Regions from separate parts of the Bacillus sp. FJAT-27231 genome, predicted to be linked through region 2. Evidence: riboswitches for the same ligand, from Rfam matches in the RefSeq annotation. Region 2 holds a riboswitch; the other holds the start of a gene.
What was found. A riboswitch is a leader RNA that binds a small molecule or an ion and turns the genes downstream of it on or off. The one in region 2 is predicted to bind S-adenosylmethionine.
Positions count from the first base shown of each region.

Region 1: it holds a riboswitch for S-adenosylmethionine, as region 2 does, so the genes downstream of both, AC623_RS02660 (methyltransferase domain-containing protein) here and AC623_RS06465 (O-acetylhomoserine aminocarboxypropyltransferase/cysteine synthase family protein) in region 2, are expected to answer to the same signal.

Region 1 is NZ_LFZU01000001.1:572,568-577,200, forward strand. Features, by position in the region: gene metA (homoserine O-acetyltransferase MetA) at 1-49, shown strand, start outside; gene AC623_RS02650 (carbon-nitrogen family hydrolase) at 148-933, opposite strand; gene AC623_RS02655 (pyridoxal phosphate-dependent aminotransferase) at 1,031-2,227, shown strand; SAM riboswitch class I at 2,331-2,440, shown strand; gene AC623_RS02660 (methyltransferase domain-containing protein) at 2,521-3,063, shown strand; gene AC623_RS02665 (aminoglycoside N(3)-acetyltransferase) at 3,044-3,856, opposite strand; gene pabB (aminodeoxychorismate synthase component I) at 4,013-4,633, shown strand, end outside.
Region 2 is NZ_LFZU01000001.1:1,355,928-1,360,560, forward strand. Features, by position in the region: gene AC623_RS06455 (hypothetical protein) at 1-176, shown strand, start outside; gene AC623_RS06460 (competence/damage-inducible protein A) at 301-1,545, shown strand; SAM riboswitch class I at 1,633-1,742, shown strand; gene AC623_RS06465 (O-acetylhomoserine aminocarboxypropyltransferase/cysteine synthase family protein) at 1,839-3,134, shown strand; gene recA (recombinase RecA) at 3,431-4,477, shown strand.

The DNA of each region.
Region 1 (4,633 bases), 780 kb from region 2:
CTGGCTGAACTACTATGTCTATCAAGAAACCCCATACGAGTGGGATTGAAAGCGAAAGGGGCGACGCCTGATCTATTCTGGCTAGCTTTCTACAATATTGCTACACTATGAAAGAAGCCTGGGAAATTTCCCAGGCTTCTTTCGTGATTAACGATAAAACTCTGCGCGGCGATCTTCGAAAACAGGAATGCGTTCTCTTATTTCCGGCACTTTTGCTAAATCAATTTCACCAATGAGCAGTTCTTCTTCTTCGCCCGCTTCGGCAATAATTTCTCCCCAAGGATCAATAATCATAGAATGGCCAGCAAACTTATTTTTTGGATCTTCGCCGCTGCGGTTGCAGCCGACAACGTAGCTTTGATTTTCAATGGCTCTGGCAATAAGCAGTGTCCGCCAATGATCTGTGCGGGCAAGCGGCCATTCAGCAGGGATAAACAAGACATTTGCTCCTGAAAGCACATGTTTTCTTAACCACTCAGGAAAGCGAATATCGTAACAGATAAAGGCGGCCATTTGGGCATTTTCTAGTGTGAATAGCCCGTCACCTTCACCAGCCTTCAAAAACTTTTCTTCCTCCATCAAGCGGAACAAATGCAGCTTGCTATATTTTTTTAACAATTCGCCTTGTTTATTTATAACAAGCAGAGTGTTTTCAACACCATTCGCTGTTTCGTTCGCTACGGATCCGCCGATTAAGTGCATTTGGTGCTTTTTAGCTTGCTCTGATAAAAAAGCAATCGTTTGGCTTGCTTCTCTATCTGCAATTTCATCGAGTCTTGTTAGATCATAGCCGGTCGTCCATAGCTCAGGCAGTACTGCTAGTTGACAGCCTTCATTTGCCGCCTTTTGCAGCCATCCTTCTGCCCGTTTATAGTTTTCCTCCGGATGACCGTACGCAATATCCATTTGGATAATAGCCGTTTTTAATTTCATGTCAGCCCCCACATTCCTTTCCGAAAATTCTTACTTTACTTTCTTTCTCTTTCGTTATACCATTATTAACTATAATTTGAAAGCGAGGGCTGCATACATGAAGACTTTTGAAACGGCTAATCGGCTTCAGGCTCTGCCGGAGCAATTCTTCGCTAAATTGGGCCAGAGAATAAATAATGCCTCAGCTGGAGGGCGTGAAATTATAAACTTAGCACAGGGAAGCCCTGATCAGCCGGTATTTAGTCATATAAAAACAGCGCTAAAAACAGCTGTTGATAACCCGGTTAATGATAAATACTCACCCTTTAGAGGGTATAGTCATGTCAAAAAGGCTTGTGCTGAATTTTATCAAAGAGAATATGGCGTCGAGCTTGATCCAGAAAGAGAAGTGGCGCTCATCATTGGTGGAAAAGCAGGACTTGTTGAGCTGCCGCAATGCTTATTAAATCCAGGAGAAGTGGCGCTTGTTCCAGACCCAGGCTATCCAGATTATTGGTCGGGCCTTGCGCTTGCGGGTGCTAATATGCATATGCTTCCGCTTAAAGAAGAGAACGGGTTTCTTCCTCGATACGAAGAGATTCCGAAAGAAGTATTAGAAAAAGCAAAGCTTTTATTTATTAATTATCCTAATAATCCGACCGGAGCAATGGCGGATTCCGCGTTCTTTGAGAAAACAATCCAATTTGCCGATGAACATGGAATTTGCATCGTTCATGATTTTGCTTATGGAGCGATTGGTTTTGACGGCAAGAAACCGGTTAGCTACCTTCAAGTTGAAGGAGCCAAAGAGAATGGGATCGAAATTTATACGATGTCAAAAACGTATAACATGGCGGGATGGAGAGTTGGCTTTGCTGTTGGCAATCCAAGCGTCATTGCTGCTCTAGAGCTGATTCAAGATCACTTGCACTGCAGTTTGTACGGCGGCATTCAAGAAGCTGCAGCTGCAGCCTTACTCGGGCCGCAAGACGAAGTACATAAGCAGGAAGCCATGTATGAAAGGCGCCGTAACCTTCTGATTAGCGGTTTGAATGAAATTGGCTGGAAAGTGACAGCACCAGAAGGATCATTCTTTGCTTGGCTAAAAGTGCCAGAGGGATACACATCGGAAGAATTTAGTGATCTTTTGCTAGAAGAGGCAGGCGTAGCAGTTGCACCGGGGATTGGCTTTGGTGAGCTTGGGGAGGGATACGTACGTGCTGGTCTCGTAGCCTCTGAAGAAAAAATTAAAGAGGCGGTCCATCGTCTCGCTCAACTTGAAATTTTTAAAAAGCAGGTTGACAGCCGATCATAAACATGCAATAATTCGAATGAATTGAAAAACTAGTTCGTTCATTCAGAATACAATTAACCTTATTTTAGACACATAAAGTCTACTTAAATTGAATAGAAACGATGTCTTATCAAGAGCAGGTGGAGGGACAAGCCCTATGAAGCCCGGCAACCGACTCGCATATAGAATGCGAGCACGGTGCTAATTCTTGCAGCGTCAGCTGACAGATAAGAGAGTGGAATAGTTCGCAAACCTCTTCTTATCTGAAGAGGTTTTTTATTTTGTCTTGATCGTTAGAAAGGGAGGAATGGGAAATGACAGTAATCAATCAAAGGAAATTCACAAAAGAAAGTGTATTAGAATGGACGGTATCAGCAGAAAGCTTTTTACAAACAATGAGTGTTCAGCCAAGTGAAAGGATTTTATGGCTAGGAGAAGCTTTGTCTCCTGCCTTAACAAGCCTCACAACGGAAAAAGCGGAGATTACGACGATTTCTCCTTTTCTTTTCACTTCCAACGAAGAGCAGTTTGATGTCGCTGCCGCTCAGCTTGACATCCATTTTCTTGATGAAGGGGAAGCGTGGTTGAGAAAAAGCTTTCACTTGTTGAAGCCGGGAGGTCGCCTCGTCATTGATTTGGCTGAAACGGCTACGTTGCAGCATGCAAAGGGAGCAAGGTATGTAAGAAATCTCCCAGATTATTGGGATTTCTTAAGAGAAATCGGTTTTGAAGCAATTTTTGTTCAGCAAATAACCGCCCTCTCTCTTGCTGAAGCTGTCGAACAGGGGTGGACAGAGCTGATTGACGGAGCTGCTTTTCCTGCTGCGGTGAACCGTTTTATTGTTTTGAAAGGTTAGTAAGATAACGAGAAGTAAAATCGACGAGCGGACGGATCTGAATAAGCTTGCAAGGTGATTGGGCAACCATCCCATTTGTTACGGCAGCTTCTTTCTCGAAGGCTCGGCCAATATCATTAAATTGTTCGGAGTTTTCTTCAAGTTCCATATATGTTTTCCATACTCGCTCACCGTTTTCCATCATAGCTGAACCTTGTTTAAAAGCTTTGCGCCCATCATTGGCGCGGAATTCGCCAAGGTGCATCGCTGTACATGTGCTGTAGTCCGTGCCAATGAACAAAATAGAGGCATCAAGGTCATACAGCCGCGCAAGTGGAGATTGTTCCCCAAAAGCAAAATTAATCGAATGGTTATCAATGATAAAGGAAGCGTATTTCCCCCAGGCAGCAAAAGAAGCGGAAGGGTGCAGACTGCGCTTTACATCTGGAAACGTACGAAATGCTTCTGCGATCCGGCCCATCCCAATAGTTGGGGTAATATCCGGTAAATAAGCAGGCATGAAATAACGGATACCGGGCCACCATTCTTCTGGAACAGGAGGATTCTGCCAATACTTAGGGTCAGAATTATGAGTCGTTTGCGTCGGCATGACGATGGTGCCATTATCCGTAACGGCTGCCATCAAGGCTTGAATGACAGTAATTTCTCCCCCCGCTATCCACCCGAGTGATCGCAGGGAGGAGTGGACCATCAGAACTGTATCCGGCATAACTCCAAGAGAATGCAAATCCTTTTTTAATGTTTCGGTTGTAATAAGGGATGTTGTTTGACGAACTAAATGGCTGCCTGTCATCGCTTTTCTCCTTTATTTTTATTTATTTTCCTTCTATTATAAAAGATCAAAAATTGCATGCATAGAGCTGTAACAAAAAATGATCTTTCTCTACTTTTTTCTTTCTTCTCTGTTTAGTATGATGAGAGAGACTACGACGAAGAAGGGTGAAAGCTAGTGAATGAACGCCGTGTATTTTCTCGAACCATTCCTTATGATAACGAAAAATTTTTTGATCAATATAAATGGTTAACCAAGAATGAGACTCATCATGTATTGCTTGAAAGTGGGAGGGGTGGCCGTTATAGCATAGCCGGACTGGCACCTTTCGCGGTTGTTTTTTCTAATAGAAATGGTATTGAAATACAGACCGCCGAAAAAACAGAAGAAAGAACAGGATTGCCGCTATTAGAATTGGAGAGCTGGCTGAAGACGTTTGAGATCCCCAAACAAGAGAGGCTGCCCGACTTTCAAGGCGGGGCTATTGGGTATATTAGCTACGATTACGCTCGTTATATTGAAAGATTACCCGAATGTGCTAAAGATGATCTTGATCTTCCACTTCTTTATTTTCAAGTGTTTGATGAATGGGCTGTATTTGATCATCAAACAACAACGCTTTGGCTGCTGGCTATTGAGAAAGATCAAACAGAGGCAGAAAGAAAGCTCAAGGAAGCAGAAGATAAATGGATGGCTGCTATTAAGGAAGAGGAACAGGCAGCTGGGAAGGTCGTTACAGGTGAATTGAAAGTGTCTTTTTCAGAAGAGGCTTTCCAGGAAGCAGTAGAAAAAACAAAG
Region 2 (4,633 bases):
AATATGGATTAGCTTATTGTGGGATAACGATTATTCCGCCTGAATCTTTATCCTTGTTTTATGATGTAGTGACATCCTCAACGTCTTTTAACGAATCCGCCGGTCTTAATGAGCTGGCCTCGAAAATTATACGGGCTGCAAAAGAAAAGAGGTATATGATACATTATGGGATTTGAACTTCATGCTAAGTTCATTCTTTGTTAGATTAGCAGAGGGGTAGTTTTGAGAAAGTCCTCATACATAGCGTTTCCCTTGATTATTATCAACTATCAACTTTAGGAAAGAGAAGGGATGAGAAGAATGAATGCAGAAATTATTGCAGTTGGCTCTGAGCTGCTGCTTGGACAAATTACAAATACAAACGCCCAGTTTCTTTCCCAGCAGTTAGCGGAAATCGGCATTAATGTTTATTACCATACCGTGGTTGGCGATAACGGCAACCGTGTCCTTGATGCCATTAAGGAAGCTGAAAAAAGGGCGGATTTGCTGATCTTTACAGGGGGGCTCGGTCCAACAAAAGATGATTTAACAAAAGAAGTCATTGCTTCTCATATCGGCCGTCCGCTCGTATACAATGAAGAGGCACTAAAGAGCATCGAGAGTTATTTTATTAGAACAAAACGCCCTATGACACCAAACAATAAAAAGCAGGCGCTCGTTATGGAAGGAAGTCTTGTTCTGCCAAACGATCATGGCATGGCGCCAGGAATGATGGTAAAAGGAGAAAACCATTGTTACATACTTTTGCCGGGACCGCCTCGAGAAATGCAGCCGATGTTTACTCAATATGCCAAGCCAGCCTTGTTAGATGTACTCGAGAAAGTGGAGAAGATTGAGTCACGGGTTCTAAGGTTTTTTGGTATCGGTGAATCTGCTTTGGAAACAGAAGTGGAGGATTTATTGCTTGCCCAGCAAAACCCAACGATTGCGCCGCTTGCGGGAGATGGAGAGGTAACACTCCGAATTACAGCCAAGCATGAGTCAGAAGAGACGGCCTTGCAAATGATCAAAGAAGCAGAAGAAAAAATTCTTCGTCGGGTTGGTGACTATTTTTACGGATATAATGATACAACGATTGCCCGGGAACTAGCAGAGCGCTTAAAGGAAACGTCTCATACGCTGGCAGCGGCTGAAAGTTTAACAGGAGGGCTGTTCCAAAGTGAAATGACAGCTGTTCCGGGAGCAAGTACTTTTTTCAATGGAGGCATTGTCTGCTATTCTAATCAGGCAAAGGAGAAGCTTGTAAATGTGAAAAAAGAAACACTTGCAAGTCATGGAGCTATTAGTGAGGAGTGTGCTCTTGAACTGGCAGAGAACGTCCGCCAGCTTCTAGACGCTGACTTCGGTATTAGCTTTACAGGTGTGGCTGGACCTGATGAGGCGGAAGGACAACCGCCTGGCACTGTTTGGATTGGGCTTGCTTCCAAGTATAAACAACCAAGAGCGTTTAAGCTTGACTTGGCAGGGAGTCGTGCTGGAATCAGAAAACGTTCCGTTAAATACGCATGTCATTATTTGCTAGCGGAACTTGCTGAAGATAAGTGAAAAAATTCCGAATATTATTGACTAATCTGATCAATAAGCTATATAATGAGAAACAAGGTTTAGTCATGACTTAATTAAATATAAGTACTCTTATTGAGAGCGGCGGAGGGATTAGGCCCGATGAAGCCCGGCAACCTTCAGACAATTGTCTGAGACGGTGCTAATTCCTGCAGGTAGACGAACCTGAAAGATAAGAGGAGGATCCTATAACAAACCCTCTTCTTCATAAGAAGAGGTTTTTTATATTCCTCGAATCACAAATATTTTATTAAATACATTAGGAGGGTTTGACAATGACGAACAACTGGAATAAAGAAACGATTTTACTTCACGGGGGACAGGTGCCTGATCCGGTCACGGGTGCACGCGCTGTTCCAATTTATGAAACGACTTCTTTTGTTTTTGAAGATACGGATCATGCCAATGCTTTATTTGCTTTACAAAAGCCAGGAAACATCTATACACGTATTACGAACCCAACAGTAGACGTGTTTGAAAAGCGTGTCGCTCTCTTGGAAAAAGGGGCAGCTGCCGTAGCGCTTTCTTCTGGAATGGCAGCTATCTCTTTTTCAATCTTAAACTTGGCCCATGCCGGAGATGAAATTGTAGCGGCAGCTAATTTATATGGAGGTACATACAATCTTTTTGCTAATACGCTTCCTAAATACGGAATTAATGTAAAATTTGTTGATTCGACTGATCCGGAGAACTTCCGCAAAGCGATTACACCAAAAACAAAAGCCCTTTTTGGTGAAATTATCGGTAATCCATCTTTAAATGTGTTGGATGTAGAAAAAGTAGCAGATATCGCTCATGAAAACGGTATTCCGCTTATCGTAGATAATACATTTGCTTCACCATATGGTGCTAACCCGCTTACAAGAGGAGCAGATATTGTCGTTCATTCTGCTACGAAGTGGATCAGCGGCCACGGAACAGTTATTGGTGGAGTAGTAGTAGACGGAGGAACGTTTGACTGGAATAGTGAGAAGTTTCCTGGCTTTACAGAGCCAGACGAATCCTATAACGGACTAAGATTTGCTGACCTTGAAGGACCAGCATTCGCTATTAAACTACGTGTTCAGCTGTTGAGAGATTTCGGCCCTTCTTTAAGTGCTCATAGCGCATTCTTGCTGCTTCAAGGATTAGAGACGCTGCATTTGCGTATTCAACGTCACCATGAAAATACACTTGCGATTGTAGATTATTTGAACAATCATCCGGCGGTGGAGTGGGTATCTCATCCAAGCCTTGCAGACCATCCATCCCATGAATTAGCGAAAAAGTATTTAAATAATACATTTGGCTCGATCGTCGTGTTCGGTATTAAAGGCGGACGGGAAGCAGGCAAAAAAGTGATTGACAACATTAAGCTTTGGTCACACGTAGCCAACGTTGGGGACGGCAAATCATTAATTATTCATCCGGCTTCTACAACTCACCAGCAGCTAAGCAGTGAAGATTTAGCAAAGTCAGGCACAAAAGAAGAAATGATTCGTTTGTCAATTGGATTGGAATCGACAGAAGACTTGATTGCTGATTTAAATCAGGCGATTGAAAAAGCAACGGGCGTAGCGGTCGAGGGCTAATAGGAACTAGAGTAAAATAGAAAGTTTTATAGGCTAAACATTATCTTCTCCTGCTTCTTTATGATAAAATAAAGAGGCAGGAGTTACTTTTTTCTTCTCTTTTTTCCGCTATCTCTTCTTCTTTTTTTCTAGTTTTTTATCCTAATTCTTTTTTCTTTCGGAAACAAAAAAACCGAATAAATGTTCGCTTTTTGCTTGAAATTATCTCAATAAAGAGGTATAGTTAGTATAGGTTCTGAAACAACATGTCTACGTGCATTTATTTAATAGATTGCCAATTTTAAGGAGGAATTTTAGTGAACGATCGTCAAGCAGCATTGGATATGGCCTTAAAGCAAATTGAAAAACAATTTGGTAAAGGGTCTATCATGAAATTAGGAGAACAAACGGATCGGAAGATTTCCACAAGCCCAAGCGGATCGCTCGCTCTTGATGCAGCACTTGGTGTAGGTGGTTATCCACGCGGTCGTATTATTGAAATCTATGGTCCGGAAAGCTCTGGTAAAACAACTGTAGCACTTCATGCTATTGCTGAAGTACAGGCATCTGGCGGTCAAGCTGCTTTTATCGATGCGGAGCATGCGCTTGATCCTGTATATGCTCAGAAACTAGGAGTGAATATTGATGAGTTGCTCCTTTCGCAGCCAGATACAGGGGAACAGGCACTTGAAATTGCTGAAGCTCTTGTACGCAGCGGTGCTATCGATATCCTTGTTATCGATTCAGTCGCTGCTCTCGTACCGAAGGCGGAGATCGAAGGGGAAATGGGGGATTCCCACGTCGGTTTACAGGCGCGTTTAATGTCACAGGCTCTTCGTAAATTGTCTGGTGCCATCAATAAGTCCAAAACGATTGCGATCTTTATTAACCAGATTCGTGAGAAAGTCGGAATAATGTTTGGAAACCCTGAAACAACACCTGGAGGACGTGCACTAAAATTCTATAGCTCCGTCCGTTTGGAAGTTCGTCGTGCGGAAGCATTAAAACAAGGGAACGAAATTGTAGGAAATAAAACAAAAATTAAAGTAGTGAAAAATAAAGTAGCCCCTCCGTTTCGTGTAGCGGAAGTCGATATCATGTATGGAGAAGGAATCTCCAGAGAAGGTGAAATTATCGATATGGGTTCGGAAGTAGATATTGTGCAAAAAAGTGGTGCATGGTACTCATATAATGAAGAGCGCGTAGGGCAAGGTCGTGAAAACGCTAAGCAGTTCTTAAAGGAAAATCCGGCTATTCGCCAGGAGATTATGATGAAGATCCGCCAGCATTATGGGCTGGATGCAGATTTTGTGGAAACGAATGAAGAAGAAGCAACAGAGGAGTTTAGCTTGCTTGACGAATAATCATGAGGAGCGGTGTCAAGGGGACATCGCTCTTTTGTTTTTATCTGTGTAGGGAGAAAGCAGTTGCTGGGGATGAAACCCTTGACAAGAAATTTTCACAACTATAAAATTGAGATGTATATTTTACATTTTTTTCTCTTAAAAATGGAAATTAGA